DNA from 2 places in the Anaerobacillus sp. QJM3NY_32 genome. Region 2 is predicted to be linked to the other one. Evidence: a T-box and tRNA genes for the amino acid it is inferred to sense, from the RefSeq annotation. Region 2 holds a T-box; the other holds one or more tRNA genes.
The links. A T-box is a leader RNA that pairs with one kind of tRNA and senses whether it is charged. The one in region 2 lies ahead of serS (serine--tRNA ligase), so its partner is inferred to be a tRNA-Ser.

Region 1: it encodes a tRNA-Ser, which carries the amino acid that the T-box ahead of serS (serine--tRNA ligase) is inferred to sense. The anticodon was not compared.

What each region holds. Positions count from the first base shown of each region.
Region 1 is NZ_CM149684.1:2,753,344-2,761,137, forward strand. It holds gene AC0VYH_RS14485 (peptidoglycan D,D-transpeptidase FtsI family protein) at 1-1,510, opposite strand, end outside; gene AC0VYH_RS14490 (MFS transporter) at 1,623-2,867, opposite strand; gene AC0VYH_RS14495 (hypothetical protein) at 2,969-3,259, shown strand; gene AC0VYH_RS14500 (superoxide dismutase) at 3,308-3,919, opposite strand; tRNA gene AC0VYH_RS14505 (tRNA-Phe) at 4,190-4,265, opposite strand; tRNA gene AC0VYH_RS14510 (tRNA-Met) at 4,416-4,492, opposite strand; tRNA gene AC0VYH_RS14515 (tRNA-Ser) at 4,549-4,641, opposite strand; tRNA gene AC0VYH_RS14520 (tRNA-Ile) at 4,652-4,728, opposite strand; tRNA gene AC0VYH_RS14525 (tRNA-His) at 4,741-4,816, opposite strand; tRNA gene AC0VYH_RS14530 (tRNA-Met) at 4,839-4,915, opposite strand; tRNA gene AC0VYH_RS14535 (tRNA-Asn) at 4,919-4,993, opposite strand; gene AC0VYH_RS14540 (DUF456 domain-containing protein) at 5,128-5,610, opposite strand; gene AC0VYH_RS14545 (Na/Pi cotransporter family protein) at 5,712-7,340, opposite strand; gene AC0VYH_RS14550 (DUF1189 domain-containing protein) at 7,578-7,794, shown strand, end outside.
Region 2 is NZ_CM149684.1:14,812-22,605, reverse strand. It holds gene serS (serine--tRNA ligase) at 214-1,488, opposite strand; T-box leader at 1,586-1,790, opposite strand; gene pdxT (pyridoxal 5'-phosphate synthase glutaminase subunit PdxT) at 1,857-2,450, opposite strand; gene pdxS (pyridoxal 5'-phosphate synthase lyase subunit PdxS) at 2,523-3,410, opposite strand; gene AC0VYH_RS00065 (D-alanyl-D-alanine carboxypeptidase family protein) at 3,598-4,914, opposite strand; gene guaB (IMP dehydrogenase) at 5,090-6,547, opposite strand; gene AC0VYH_RS00055 (YaaC family protein) at 6,664-7,629, shown strand.

The DNA.
Region 1 (7,794 bases), 1.6 Mb from region 2:
CATACTGTCCAATTGCAAAATCGAGAATTTTACCGAATTCATTCACACCTCCGTTTAATCCTGCACTTTCACCAGGGAGATCAACCCCGGTTTTAACGCCTAGACCAAACTGAGAGAATGACTCTTTTAGCTCATCGTAAGCTGAAGGGTCATAACTACTACTTTCGTACGGAGCATAGTCATAGTCAGCCATCTTCATCGCGATTTTCCACATATATACGTTTGAAGATCTTTGTAAAGCAACTAGGTCTGATATAGGCCCCATCGCATTAGCCGTATAAGAAGATTTTTTACCTTCGTCCTTAAAGTATAAAACTTCATCCACAAGCGTCGTATTCGGGTTAATAACACCATACTGATAACCTGTTAAAACAGTTGCTCCTTTAACAGTCGATCCCATTGCGTAGGAGTCACCGATCACTCCAAACGTTCGGTCTTTAAACTCTCCGTTGCTATATTCCTTACCAGCAAGAGAAAGAATTTCACCTGTTTTGGGATCCATCATGACTACATAGCCTCGTGTTGCCCCATATTGTCTTGCATCACGAAGCTCTTCATCGAGAATTTTCTCGACTTCCTTTTGAAGATCGATGTCTAATGAGAGGACCAAATCGTTTCCTCTTTGTCCTTCAATTACTTTCGGTTCACCAATTGGCTCTCCTGATTTGTCGGTCACGTAGGTTTGCTTTTCTTTTTGACCTTTTAAGTACTCTTCATATTCTTTCTCGAGATAGCTAATCCCCACTTTGTCATTTCTTTCGTAATCTCTCAAACCATAATAATCTAACTCATCTTTAGGGATTGGTCCGACCCTTCCGAAAATTGTTTGAAGAGTATTTCCATAAGGATATTCTCGAGTTGCGTCTGCTTGAATTTCTATTCCAGGTAGTGAACCAAGGTTTTCACTTACTTTAGCAATTTCATCTTCAGTTAAACCAATCTTAATTGTTTGAGATGATAAAGCGTACCCAGTATCCATCGCCCTTTTGATAGCAGCTACCTCAAGCTCTTGTGGATCGTTCTTAATCTCTTCTAAATCATCATCATTAATCCGTTCAATTTGGAGCTGATAAGCTTCACTCGACTCAAGTTCTTCCCACTCTTTTTCCGTTAGCTTTGCCTTCGCTTTTTCCGGATTCGTCACAATCCAATAATCTTTAAGATCTCGATCAATGACATCATCTGTATCTTTTTCAATATACCCAGCTAATTTCTGAGCTAATTCAAGCCTCTCAGCTTGCTTAGTATTCTGCGTTCGGATATATGTAAGCGCAAATTCAGGGTTATTATCAACCAGAACTCGCCCATAACGGTCATACATTTTCCCACGAGGCGCTGTTGATTCTGCTGTAACATTCTCAGTTTGCTCAGAAACACGCTCGTATTCTTCACCATTTACAATCTGTATAACGCCCAGTCGAAGAATTAATGTAGAAAACAAAAGGAATACAGATAAAAATAATATATTTAGCCTTAAAGGCACATGATTTTTCTTTTTCTTCGTGTTCACGATAGACTCCCTTCCCTTAAACAAATATAGACACCTGTTCCAGACAGGTGTCTCTGCTCTCTCTTCTACTTACTATACTTAGTGATATAAAAAAAGTAAAGGGTCTAATGAGCTATTGTACGGTGTCAGGAGAAGGGTTTGGGGGATGGGGAGCTTGAAGTTTTCTTACAAACAGGTAAATAAACGAATGGCCAGCACCAACAATTAATAATAAAATCGGAATGCTCGTTTCATCGTCGAATAACGCTACTGTTATTAAGAATAAAAGAACGGAAACAATTCGTCCTAAGTTTAAGTACACCTCTCGAACGACAATGTACTCAATCCGCATTTCAGCTGCATTCCAAGCCTTACCGATCACATCGTACGTAAGCGAAATGTAGGGAACAAGTAAAAGTGGATAAGCAAGAGAAATACAAACACCATACATTAACAACCGGGCAAACGTTAGGTCGGATACAAGCAAGAAAACCGAAGCGTAAAGAATAAGTCCGCCATATAAAATAGCCTTCTTACGATATCGCGGTTTAATCAATCTCGTCGCCAAATAATAGGCTAAAAACGATACTCCTGAATTAACAAGTCCAAATGTACCAATTGCAAGCTCACTTTCCGTCGTAATAAAAACCAGGACAACGATAATGAAAATAAAGGTACCTTCTCTTATACCTTGAAAAAAATGCGCGTGTAAAATGTTAAGCCAATCTGTATTCGCTTTTCTTTCTTGAAAAACACGTGTAAATGAAAAAGTCCCTTTGGCAGAACGACGTTCGAGAAAGAAACTTAAGATTACAGCTGCGAAAAACAAAGCAAGTGAGACGGCAAATATTACTTTGTATCCCGTGAATGCTTCTAGACTTGAAATAATAACACCAGCAAATATTGGCCCAATCATCCCAGCGAAAGATGTAAGTAAACCAAGGAATCCATTAAAGAAATCCCTTGTGTCCGGTTCTGTAATTTCGAATGTTAGCACATTAAATGCAAGCCAATAAAAGCCAAACCCTATTCCGAGTAAAGCGCCCAGTAAGATAAGCAAATGACTAGCGTTCTGACCAAGAAAAAGCACTGTTATATAGAAAAGAGCGAGAAAAATCACTCCAATCCGCAATACAATAACTCTATCCATTTTCTTAGCCCATCTACCTGCGAGAATAAAGGTAAGCGGCTGACTTATAACCGCAGCAAGGTTGTATATACCTATATCCGCAAACTCACCAGACTGCTTCCACAAGTAAACATTTACGAACGTATTTGAGAGCGCAATACTCAGCGCGTATAAACCACCGATTGTAAGTAATAACAACAAATCTTTTGTTACTTCTATCTCACCAATCATATGTTTTATAACTTTCATAACAAACTCCCCTTTTTTCATCCACCCTTATTTTGACTTAAATTCTGTTCGTTATGCGGATGAAACAAAAAGGATAAACTGTTTTTGAAAGGGGACTGGGTATGTATTACTTTCTATATCGGACAGACTACATTACTGAAGACAGTCAAATCCAACTACTTCAAAGCGTTCAACATCTTATAGGAGATGATGAACACTCGTTCTTTATTAATAGGATGAGGCACTATCTTCAAATCCAATATCGAAATGATCTCATCTCATTAACCATCACAGATCATCAAGTTCTGATTTGTACACCTCATGATTTTGAAACTGGCTGTGATTTTACAGATTTTATAATAAATTTCATGCTACACCATTTAGGAACAATTTATACCTTAATCGAACCATAATAGAAAAACCCCCAACATAAATGTCGGGGGTTTTGAAAGCTTGGTAAATTATTTAGCTGCTTCGTAACGCTTTGCAACTTCATCCCAGTTAACTACATTCCAGAATGCAGCGATGTAATCAGGACGTTTGTTTTGATACTTAAGATAATAAGCATGCTCCCAAACATCTAGCCCAAGAATTGGTGTAACACCTTCCATTACTGGAGTATCTTGGTTTGGAGTGCTTGTTACTTCAAGTTCTCCACCTTTTACTACTAGCCAAGCCCAGCCTGAGCCAAAACGACCAGCTGCAGCATTAGCAAATTCTTCTTTAAAGCTTTCAAAGCTACCAAATTTCTTTTTAAGTGCTTCGCTTAGATCACCTGATGGTTCGCCGCCACCGTTAGGGCTTAGCAATTGCCAGAAAAGTGAGTGGTTAGCGTGCCCGCCACCATTGTTTCGAACAGCAGTGCGAATGCCTTCAGGAAGTGCGTCAAGGTTGCCAAGAAGATCTTCAAGGCTCTTAGATGCATGCTCCTCATGACCTTCTAGTGCACCATTTAATTTTGTTACATATGCGTTATGGTGCTTGTCGTGGTGGATCTTCATTGTTTCTTCGTCGATGTGTGGTTCTAGTGCATTGTAGTCGTAAGGTAGTTCTGGTAGTTCAAATTTAGCCATTGTGAATCTCCTCCTTAAATATAGTATGTAACTTGCTGTTAGGGTAGCGTTAGCCACCACTTGAACATGATGTCGTCACAAGTTTACACTAGCAGAATTGTCATGCGTTTTCAAATAATAAACCTTTGAATTTCCGCAACACAGATAAAGTTTCCCCTCAGTATATGGAATTAAACATCTTAAAGAAAAAAATCGAGAATTAACAGCGTAATAACATACATAAAACATAAAAAAACTCGTCATTAATTGACGAGTGGGATCTTTATTGAGTGGTGGCTCCGGACGGAATCGAACCGCCGACACGAGGATTTTCAGTCCTCTGCTCTACCGACTGAGCTACAGAGCCAAATCATGTTATCAGTATTAATTTTAATTAGTATGTAGTTTGCATTTACATTAAAAGTAATTTGGCCTTGCTATGAGCTTAGGTTGCCCCTAGGGCAATCCGATCAAATTCTGACGAAGAAGTATGTTCGACGTAGTAAGAATTTCATTTTGGTTGCGGGGGCAGGATTTGAACCTGCGACCTTTGGGTTATGAGCCCAACGAGCTACCGAACTGCTCCACCCCGCGATGATGTAAAAGAACTTAATTTGCATCCATTTTTTAGAAAGCTAACTTTTAGAAAATGGAGGAGGAAGAGGGATTCGAACCCCCGCGGGCGACTAAGCCCCTGTCGGTTTTCAAGACCGATCCCTTCAGCCAGACTTGGGTATTCCTCCGATATGCATTTGGTGGACCCTGCAGGACTCGAACCTGCGACCGGACGGTTATGAGCCGTCAGCTCTAACCAGCTGAGCTAAGGGTCCTTATGTAATAAGTGGGGCGGCTGATGGGAATTGAACCCACGAATGCCGGAATCACAATCCGGTGCGTTAACCACTTCGCCACAACCGCCATGTTGTATCGTTGAAATATATGGTAGCGGCGGAGGGGATCGAACCCCCGACCTCACGGGTATGAACCGTACGCTCTAGCCAGCTGAGCTACACCGCCATATGGCTCCACAGGTAGGATTCGAACCTACGACCGATCGGTTAACAGCCGATAGCTCTACCACTGAGCTACTGTGGAATATTTCTTAACGACAAGAACTAATATATCATATGGATAAAGAAAGCGTCAATAAGTTTTTCGAATTTAATTGAATTAATCTTAATTCCAGTTATGAAAATACTATATCACGCTTTCATTTTGTCATCAAGAACTTATAGGACATACACTAGGAACACAACAACCATGATCGTTTGGAGTAATCCTTTCATAACAGCTCCACCAAGAAAACCAAGCAATGAACCTACACCTACTTGAACAGATTCTTTAAAAGCTTTTCGATGAATAACTAGTTCAGCTAAGATAGCCCCGATAAATGGTCCAAGGATGATCCCTGCAAACGGAATGACAAATGGGCCAACAAGTAAACCAATTGTACTCCCCCATATCGCCGCCTTTGACCCTCCATACTTCTTCACGCCAAATAAATTACTAGCATAGTCCGCAACAAATAATAACATCGTCAGCAGAACTTCAACAATCCAAAAGGAAATAGTCATTGAACCAAAATCAAAAAACACCCCATACAGGATAAACCCAACATAAATAAATAGTACGGCTGGAATAATCGGATAAATCAATCCCACAAATGCAATGATGAACGACGCAATAATCAGGCACCATATTAGAATATCCACGCTTTCAACCTCCCTTCAACTTGACTCTATTTTAGCGGAGATGTCACTTTTCTTCTATATAATGATAAAAAGAAGCAGAGGCATCCCTCTGCTTCCCGCATTTATTCTTCTCCAATGACGGCTTCTGCAATATTCACCGCATGGTCACCAATACGCTCAAGGTTACTGATGATATCAACAAAAACAATTCCAGCACTTCCAGTACATTCACCCTCATTTAGACGAAGGATATGCTGCTTACGAAGCGTTCTTTCCATTTTGTCGATCTTATCTTCTAGCTTAACAACTTCCTGCGCCTTAGCTACATCCCATTTATCAAGTGCATCAAAGGCTTCATTGAGTGCAGAAAGAGTCAGATTAAACATTTCATCAAGGTCTTTCATAGCAACGTCAGTCATCTTCACTTTATTGCTTATTTGATAATCAACCAACTCAACAATATTCTCCATATGATCGCCAATACGCTCGATATCACGAACTGAGTCCATTAGCATACCGTGTCGTGTCGACTCATCTCCAGACAGAGAAGTTGCTGATAATTGGATAAGGTAATCTGTAATTTTATTATCCAGGTTGTTAATAGCTTCTTCATACTGAGCGGTTTTTTCAGCGCTCTTCTGACTCTTAGATGTTAAATAATTTGATGCTTCTTTAACACCCTTATAAGCAAATCCGCTCATTCGAATCACTTCTTCTTTAGCTTGTCCTAATGCAACAGATGGAGAGCGTTCGATAAATACTGGATCAAGGTGTTTTGGCTTATATTCAATCGTTGCATCATCACCAGGAATAATTTTTGTAACGAGATAGGCAAGTCCGGCAATGAATGGGAATTGGATAACAGTATTTGTAATGTTAAAGATCCCGTGTCCGAATGCAATCGTCATTTCCGGTGTTAAGTTTAATGCATCTCTTAAGTATTCAATAAACGGCGTATAGGCGAATAAGAATATTAGGAAAAGCGCCGTTCCAATTAAATTGAAAATAACGTGAGTCAGTGCTGTACGTCTAGCGGCAACGGATGCACCGATAGAAGCAAGAACTGCGGTAATCGTTGTACCGATATTATCTCCAAACAGAACTGGTAATGCAGCTTGAATATCCATTGCGTTCTGTGAATAAAGACCTTGCAATACACCAATTGTCGCACTGGAACTTTGTACAATGACAGTAAATACTGTACCGATCACAACGCCTAACAGTGGGTTCGAGCTCATGCTTACTGTTAATTCTTGGAAAGCCTCAAGGCTACGAAGTGGTTTCATTCCCGTACTCATTAATTCAAGTCCAAAGAACAACGCACCAAATCCGAAGACGATTTGACCAGCGTAGTTAATTTTCTTGTTTTTAAAGAAGAAAATTAACAAAGAACCGATGGCTATAATTGGAAGTGCGTAATCTTTAATAGGAAAACCAATAATAAATGCTGTAACAGTTGTACCAATGTTCGCACCCATTACAACGCCAATTGCTTGCTTCAGAGTCATAAATCCTGCGTTAACAAGACCGACTGTTAAAACCGTTGTTCCTGAACTACTTTGTATGAGAATAGTTACAATGACCCCAGCGAGCACACCCATAAACGGGTTAGTCGTAAAACGATCGAGAATGTCTCTTAATCGATCACCTGCTGATCGTTGAAGGCCGTCTCCCATATACTTTAGTCCAAACAGGAAAATACCAAGACCTCCCACAAACTGAAAGATCATCTCCTGAACGTTGAGTTCCATCATTTCAACCCCTTGCACTTATGTTTTATTTTTTTCGACAATACTCAACAAAGTCCCTTGTCTATTATCTACATCGCTCCCCCCTTTGTAAAGAGTTAATATAGATTTGTAAAGATATTATGCTGAAAACAAATTTATTTCAATAAAGTTTCACCAAGAATACTGTTCCCTTCTCTCTATATAAGATAAACTGATTGGGTGGAGAAACGCTCCACATTTAGAAAGGAGATTATTAATTTGAACGTTTTTAAACAACTTTACTACAGCTTATTTTCCCCTAAGATGATGGCCAGATTCCGTTTTCAAAAGCTAGGCAAGCCAATATTGTACGTGTTTTTACTTATGTTCCTTTCTTCTGTGCCAGTAGGAATTATGACGGCTCTATCCTTTACAAACGCTTATGAGGATCTCAAAACACATATGTCAGATCTACCAGAATTCACTTTAGAGGACG
Region 2 (7,794 bases):
GTGTGAAGAAGTTATTAACTAACTGCGACAAGTAATATAATATCATCGTCTTATAATAATGTCAACGATATCTCAAAACTTTTTTAAAAGAATTTGAATTACTTACTTATGTTGATCATTTCAGTTAAACCGCGCCGAAAATCAACACCCCTTACTATACACGATTATATCCTAAAAATAAAGAGCAGAGATGCCTCTGCTCTTTATCATTTTCTATTTAATGATTTCACGACCACCCATGTATGGACGCAGAACTTCAGGAACAATTACAGAGCCATCTTCTTGTTGATAGTTCTCTAAGATTGCAGCAACTGTTCTTCCGATTGCAAGACCAGATCCGTTTAACGTATGAAGGAATTCTGGCTTACCATTCTTTTCTCGACGGAAGCGAATACCTGCGCGACGTGCCTGGAAGTCTTCAAAGTTACTGCAAGAAGAAATTTCACGATATGTGCCATAGCTTGGAATCCAAACTTCAATATCGTATTTCTTTGCTGCTGTAAATCCAAGATCACCTGTACACATGCTCATCACGCGGTAAGGCAGGTTCAACAGCTGTAGGACTTTCTCTGCGTGGCCAGTCAGCTTTTCAAGTTCATCATAAGAATCTTCAGGCTTAACGAAGCGAACAAGCTCTACTTTGTTAAACTGATGCTGACGAATCAGCCCACGTGTATCACGACCAGCAGAACCAGCTTCAGAACGGAAGCAAGCACTATATGCGGTGTAAGCAAGTGGAAGATCTTCTCCGTCCATAATTTCATCACGATGAAAATTTGTAACAGGAACTTCCGCTGTCGGAATTAAGAAATAGTCTTCTTCCCTAATTTTGAACGCATCTTCTTCAAATTTAGGTAACTGACCAGTCCCAGTCATGCTCTCACGGTTCACAAGGTAAGGAGGCAGAATCTCTTCATAGCCATGCTCTGATTCATGTAAGTCCATCATAAAGTTAATCAATGAACGTTCAAGACGAGCTCCAACACCTTTATAGAATGCGAAGCGACTACCCGTTACTTTTGCAGCACGTTCAAAGTTAATAATATTTAGATCAGTTGCGATATCCCAGTGTGGCTTCGCTTCAAAAGCAAAATCATTTTTCTCTCCCCACGTACGGATTTCGATATTATCGTCTTCCGTCTCACCAACAGGTACACTGTCATGCGGAATGTTTGGAATTTGAAGAAGAATTTGCTCAAGCTCGGTCTCAACATTGCGAAGCTCTTCATCCATTGTTTTAATCTTATCGCCAACTTCACGCATTTCTTTAATAAGGTGATCAGCATCTTTCTTCTCACGTTTAAATGCTGCCACGTTTTTAGAAGCTTCATTCCGCTGTCCTTTTAACTGTTCTGTTTCAGCGATAAGGTCTCTTCTTCGCTGGTCAAGCTCTTCAAAACGATCAAGACCTACTAGATCTTCCCCACGCTTAGATAGCTTTACTTTTACTTCTTCAAAATTCTTACGCAAATACTTTAAATCGATCATGCTTTTTCCTCCTTTTTTAATGAACAATAAACGAGTTAACGGAAGGGATAGTGGTGTAGAGACGTGTATTTAAATACAAAAAAGCCCCCGTCCCCTATAAAGGGACGAGAGCTACCCGCGTTGCCACCCTGATTGCAGACGATTGTCTGCCTCTTAACAGAATAACGGTCTGCTCCGAGAAAGCCTACTTCATTCAGCATTCTACTCAGGGATGGATTCACAGGGTTCAATGATCGATTCGCACCACACATCGACTCTCTTGGCATTGAACATCTATTACTAATTCCCGTCAACGTTTTCGTTTATCATTCGTCTTATGCAGAAAAAGAATTCTCTTCTTCTTGGTACGTAATAATTTACACGAAAAATTACTCTGTTGCAAGTCCTTCTTTCTTAAACTCCAAAACCATATCAATAAACATCTGATGCATGCGATCATCATCTGTTAGTTCTGGATGGAAGGCACACGCAAGAAAACGTCCATGACGTGCAGCTACGATTTTTTCATTAAACGTAGCAAGCACTTCAACATCTTCTCCAACTTCTTCGATATACGGAGCTCGAATGAAGACACCGATAAAGTCATCTTCTAATCCTTTAACAGGTAATGGCGCTTCAAAGCTTTCGCGCTGACGTCCGAATGCATTTCTTTTTGCTTTTACATCCATAACACCAATATGCGATCCGTCTACTCCTTCAATATGCTTTGAAAGCAGAATTAGCCCAGCACATGTACCGAAAATAGGCTTCTCAGCTGCAAAAGCTTTAAGTGGCTCTAAAAATCCATATTGATCAATTAATCGACGCATTGTCGTACTCTCTCCACCAGGTAGTACAAGGCCATCTAAATCCTTGAGTTGCTCTACTCGTTTCACAACAATGATTTCTGCTTCTTTTGTTTCAAGTGCTTTCACGTGTTCTCGGATTGCACCTTGCAGTCCAAGGACCCCAACTCTCACCATACTTCTCTCGACTCCTTCTCTTTATCTAAGTAAGAACCCCACCTTATGTTGCACAGGTGGGGGATCAATGTTTTACCAGCCGCGCTCTTGCATACGGTCTGATGGCTTAAGTGAAGAAATTTCAATACCTGGCATTGCGATACCAAGGTTCTTAGAAATATTCGCGATCAATTCATAATCCTGATAGTGAGTTGTTGCTTCCACAATAGCTTTAGCAAATTTCTCAGGATTATCCGATTTGAAAATTCCAGATCCAACGAAGACGCCGTCAGAACCAAGCTCCATCATTAGTGCTGCATCTGCAGGAGTTGCGATGCCACCAGCAGCAAAGTTAACAACCGGAAGACGTCCAAGCTCTTTAATTTGAAGAAGAAGCTCAAATGGCGCCTGAAGGTTTTTCGCTTCAGTCATCAGTTCGTCTTCAGACATGCTTGAAATTTTACGAATTTGGGATTGAATAAGACGCTGATGACGTACAGCTTCAACAACGTTTCCTGTTCCTGGTTCACCTTTCGTACGAAGCATTGCAGCACCTTCACCTACGCGGCGCAGTGCTTCACCAAGGTTACGCGCTCCACATACAAACGGAACAGTGTACTTGCGCTTATCAAGGTGGAATTCTTCGTCAACTGGAGTAAGAACTTCACTTTCATCAATGTAGTCAACGCCCATTGATTCAAGAACGCGTGCTTCTACAATATGACCAATACGGCATTTTGCCATTACTGGAATCGATACGGCATTCACAACGTCCTCTACGATTGTAGGGTCAGCCATACGCGCTACGCCGCCTGCTGCACGAATATCAGATGGCACTCGTTCTAGTGCCATTACTGCTACTGCACCAGCTTCTTCTGCAATCTTAGCTTGCTCTGCATTGACAACGTCCATAATCACGCCGCCCTTTTGCATTTCAGCCATACCACGTTTTACACGATCTGTACCTGTTTGTTGATTCATCTATATTCCTCCCATATCTATACTTAGAAACGTCTTTGTTACACGACATCTATCAAACGCTTTTATTGTAACATTTTTTCATGACTTGTCCTATCACATGTGCAGTGATTTCATAAAAGATTTAGAAAAATACTCCTCGATGAACGCATCGAAGAGTATTTTTTCCAAGTATACTTGATATTATTAATTAAAACAGACCTTTCACAGCATCTGCTACGCTAGTCCATACACCAGAGAAGAAGCCACCAATCGCTCGCATAGTAAGTGTAAACCAACCTGCTTTTTCAACAGATTCAGTTGCTACAAGAGGTACTGAAGAACCCTTGTCACCTGTTATGTAACCGAAGTCTTCACCGGTTGATTTTAAGACGACTTTTCCAACTTGATCGCCTTCTTTAATTGGTGCAGTTAGTTCTCCATCTTCTGTTAGAAGAGATTGATCGTATTCATAGCTTAGTTTAAATGGTTCTTTCGTATTCGTCACTGTTACTGCATTGAAAGATTCTCCTGCAGCGACCCCAACTTCTTTCTCCTTACCTTTGACAACTTTAACCATGGAATTACCATCAGCTTTATCACCTTTAGTAACGATTGTTTGGGACTGGAATTGATCAAATCCATAGTTCAGAAGCTTAGCTGTTTCTTCAAAACGAGCTTCATACGAATCAGTTTTCATAACAACAGAAATTAATCGCATATCACCTTGTTTAGCTGTTCCTGTAAAAGCAAATCCAGCAAGGTCTGTAGAGCCGGTCTTGAGACCATCTATGCCTTCTACTTTATATTTATTAGCATATACAAGTGAAGGAAGAAGCCAGTTCCAGTTCTTCATTGTAATTTCATCATCTGTACCTTCGCGGAATTTCTTTTCTGGAGTACTAGTGGTTTCTATTACTTCAGGAAAATCTTTAAGAAGGTTATAAGCAAGAAGTCCAGTTGAACGAGCGGACATCATGTTCTCTTCATCAGGGTCTCCAGCAGGATGATTACCAAGTAGGTCTTTGTTGTTCAGCCCTGAACTATTAACAAACTTGTATTCCTTCATACCCATTTCTTTTGCTTTTGCATTCATCATTTCGACAAACTTCGCTTCTGTTCCAGCAACGTGCTCAGCCAGCGCCATTGTGGCAGCATTTGCAGAATAAATGGCCATTGCTTCATATAATTCCTTAACTGTATACTGTTCACCCACTCGAAGTGGTACGTTTGAAAGAGAACGATTCTGTGATAGCTTTTGGATCGTATCACTTACTGTAACTTTTTCATCCCAACTTATTTCGTTTTTATTAATTGCTTCAAGTACTAAATATTCCGACATCATCTTTGTCATACTTGCAGGTGAGAGCGTTAATTCAGGATTTTTCTGATATAAAATCTTTCCTGAATTTGCATCAATTAAGATTGATGCTTCTGCTTTGATGTCGGGCGCCTCTGCAGCTTCTGCAGTATTGCCTCCACCAAATGTTCCTGCTAGTAATAATACCATCGCCATGGTTACGATCATGGCTTTCAAACCAAGGTTTCTCAACCCCTACACCTCCAAATAAGTCTCACATAACCGCTATTCTATCACACCTAAAATTAAAAAAATAGATAGAGGAAAGTCCCCCTATCTACTTTTCGAACGTATTAAGCTATTTTTGTCACACACCTGTTATAACTTCAGTCTAAAGCACTATTTAAACAGAGTAATTTGGTGCTTCTTTCGTAACCTGAACATCGTGTGGATGACTTTCGCGAAGGCCTGCACCCGTAATTCGAACGAACTGGCTATCTTCACGAAGTGAGTTAAGTGTTCTTGTCCCACAGTAACCCATTCCAGAACGTAAGCCCCCGATTAACTGATGAATTGTATCAGTTAGTGGTCCTTTGTAAGGAACACGTCCTTCAATTCCTTCAGGAACGAGTTTAGACATATTTTCCTGGAAATAACGATCTTTACTTCCCTTTTCCATTGCTCCAATCGAGCCCATTCCACGGTATACCTTAAACTGACGACCCTGATAGATTTCACGTTCGCCTGGACTTTCATCCACACCTGCAAGGATACTACCAAGCATCACTGCGTGTCCACCTGCAGCGAGAGCCTTTACGATATCTCCAGAGAACTTAATGCCACCATCAGCAATAATACTAATACCATGTTTGCGTGCTTCTGTTGCACATTCATACACCGCTGTGATTTGAGGTACACCAACACCAGCAATAACGCGAGTCGTACAAATTGAACCAGGCCCAATTCCTACCTTCACAACGTCGGCTCCGGCTTCAATTAACGCTTTAGTCCCCTCAGCAGTTGCGACATTACCTGCGATAATTGGAAGATCAGGATAGGCGCTTTTGATTTCACTCACCTTTGTCATAATGCCTTCTGTATGGCCGTGAGCAGAATCTAATACAATAACGTCAACACCAGCCTCCACTAGTTTTTCAACTCGCTTCAGAGCATCTGTTGTATTCCCTACAGCAGCGCCAACTAGAAGACGGCCTCTGCTGTCTTTAGCAGACTGAGGAAACTGAATAACTTTCTCAATATCTTTAATTGTTATAAGACCTTTAAGTGTTCCATCATCATCAACCAATGGAAGCTTTTCAATGCGATGCTTTTGAAGAACTCGCTCAGCCTCTTTTAATGTTGTACCTACAGGAGCTGTTACAAGATTTTCTTTTGTCATAACGTCTTTAATTTGTATAGAGTAGTCTTCAATAAAACGAAGGTCACGATTAGTAAGGATACCAACGAGCTTGCGTTCCTCATTAACAATCGGAACACCGGAAATACGATACTTGCCCATCAGATGTTCAGCATCGAATACCTGATGTTCTGGTGTGAGAAAGAAAGGATCAGTAATAACACCACTTTCAGATCGTTTAACACGATCAACGTGTTCAGCTTGTTCCTCCATCGACATGCTTTTATGAATAATACCTAATCCACCCTGTCTTGCCATCGAAATAGCCATAGGCGCTTCAGTTACTGTATCCATACCAGCACTAATAATCGGTACATTTAATTCAAGATCTTTCGTTAATTGAGTTTTCACCGATACTTCTCTTGGTAGTACATCGGAAAAAGCTGGTGTTAATAAGACATCATCGAAGGTTAACCCTTCTTTAGCGAATTTTGTTTCCCACATCCCTTTCATCCTCCTCTAATCGAATTGTCCGAAATTTTATTAGTAGCTTATCAATTGGTTAAACTACTGTCAAGAAAGATAGAATAAGTTTGAATAATCAAACATGGAGGGCTCCTATGGGATATTCTGGACATTATCATTCAAACAACTTTGCATATCACTCAGCCTCATATGTTCAGCAATATTTAAAGGAATGTTATTCTAACATCGAACTTCCGGATGCCGAACGTAAAAGCTACGATTCCTGTTATCGATTTATGTATTTTATCGAATATAGCGAACGCTATTATCGGCATGCTTCAACTGCTGATGCACAGCTAAAACCAATCCTTCTTTTTTATGGGATGATTCAACTATTAAAAGCTTGTCTTATTACAATTGATCCAAATTATCCAGGTGACACACATGTTCTTGCACACGGCGTTACATCTCGAAAAAGAAAAAAACGCCATTATGCTTTTTTGCAAGATGAAGTAAAAGGTCAAAAAAATGGACTCTTTGAATACTTTTCAAGGAAAATGTTTCATGTGAAACAGGTAGAAGGGGAGAAATATAAAATGGAAGATCTTCTTACCCTTATACCCGAAGTTTGCCCATTATTTGAGAAGCTGACTCGTAAAGTAACGAGCTATAAAATGATTTCTCTTACCTCCACTTCTTTCACTATTCAGGCAAGTATTCTTGATACGTTAAATATGACTGCAGAACGTTTTGAATCCTACCTTCAGCAGCATGGGGATACTTCAATAAAAGTTCTTACTCATAATCGTGATTTCATTACTTTGCAGTTCAAGGAAGACCCCGTCGCAGGTTTACAGAGACGCCCCTTCCTATATGATAGGAATACTCTTTACCTCCCGGCAGAACGTAGTCAGTACAATCCTATTGCTGAGGTAATGGCTCACTATCTAATTTTATATAACCTCAGTATGATTTGCCGATACGAGACAGAATGGTGGGGAGATCTTTTTCATACTCAGGAGTCATTAGATCTACCTTTTATTCTACAATTTCTTGAAGTAACTTCTGAAAAAATACCGCATTTACTATATGAGTTTTTAAATAAGAGAAGTAAAAGTTGATCGCAGTACGTTGGTAAAGTAAAGGGAGTTGAAACAGGTAGTTCGTATTTATTCGACGAACGTGGTGGACCTAGGTATTCAGCTAGGTAATACACACCGAAAAAACCATACAAAAAAGCGAGAAACCCTCAGGTCTCTCGCTTCTCTTAGTTGCCCAGCGACGTC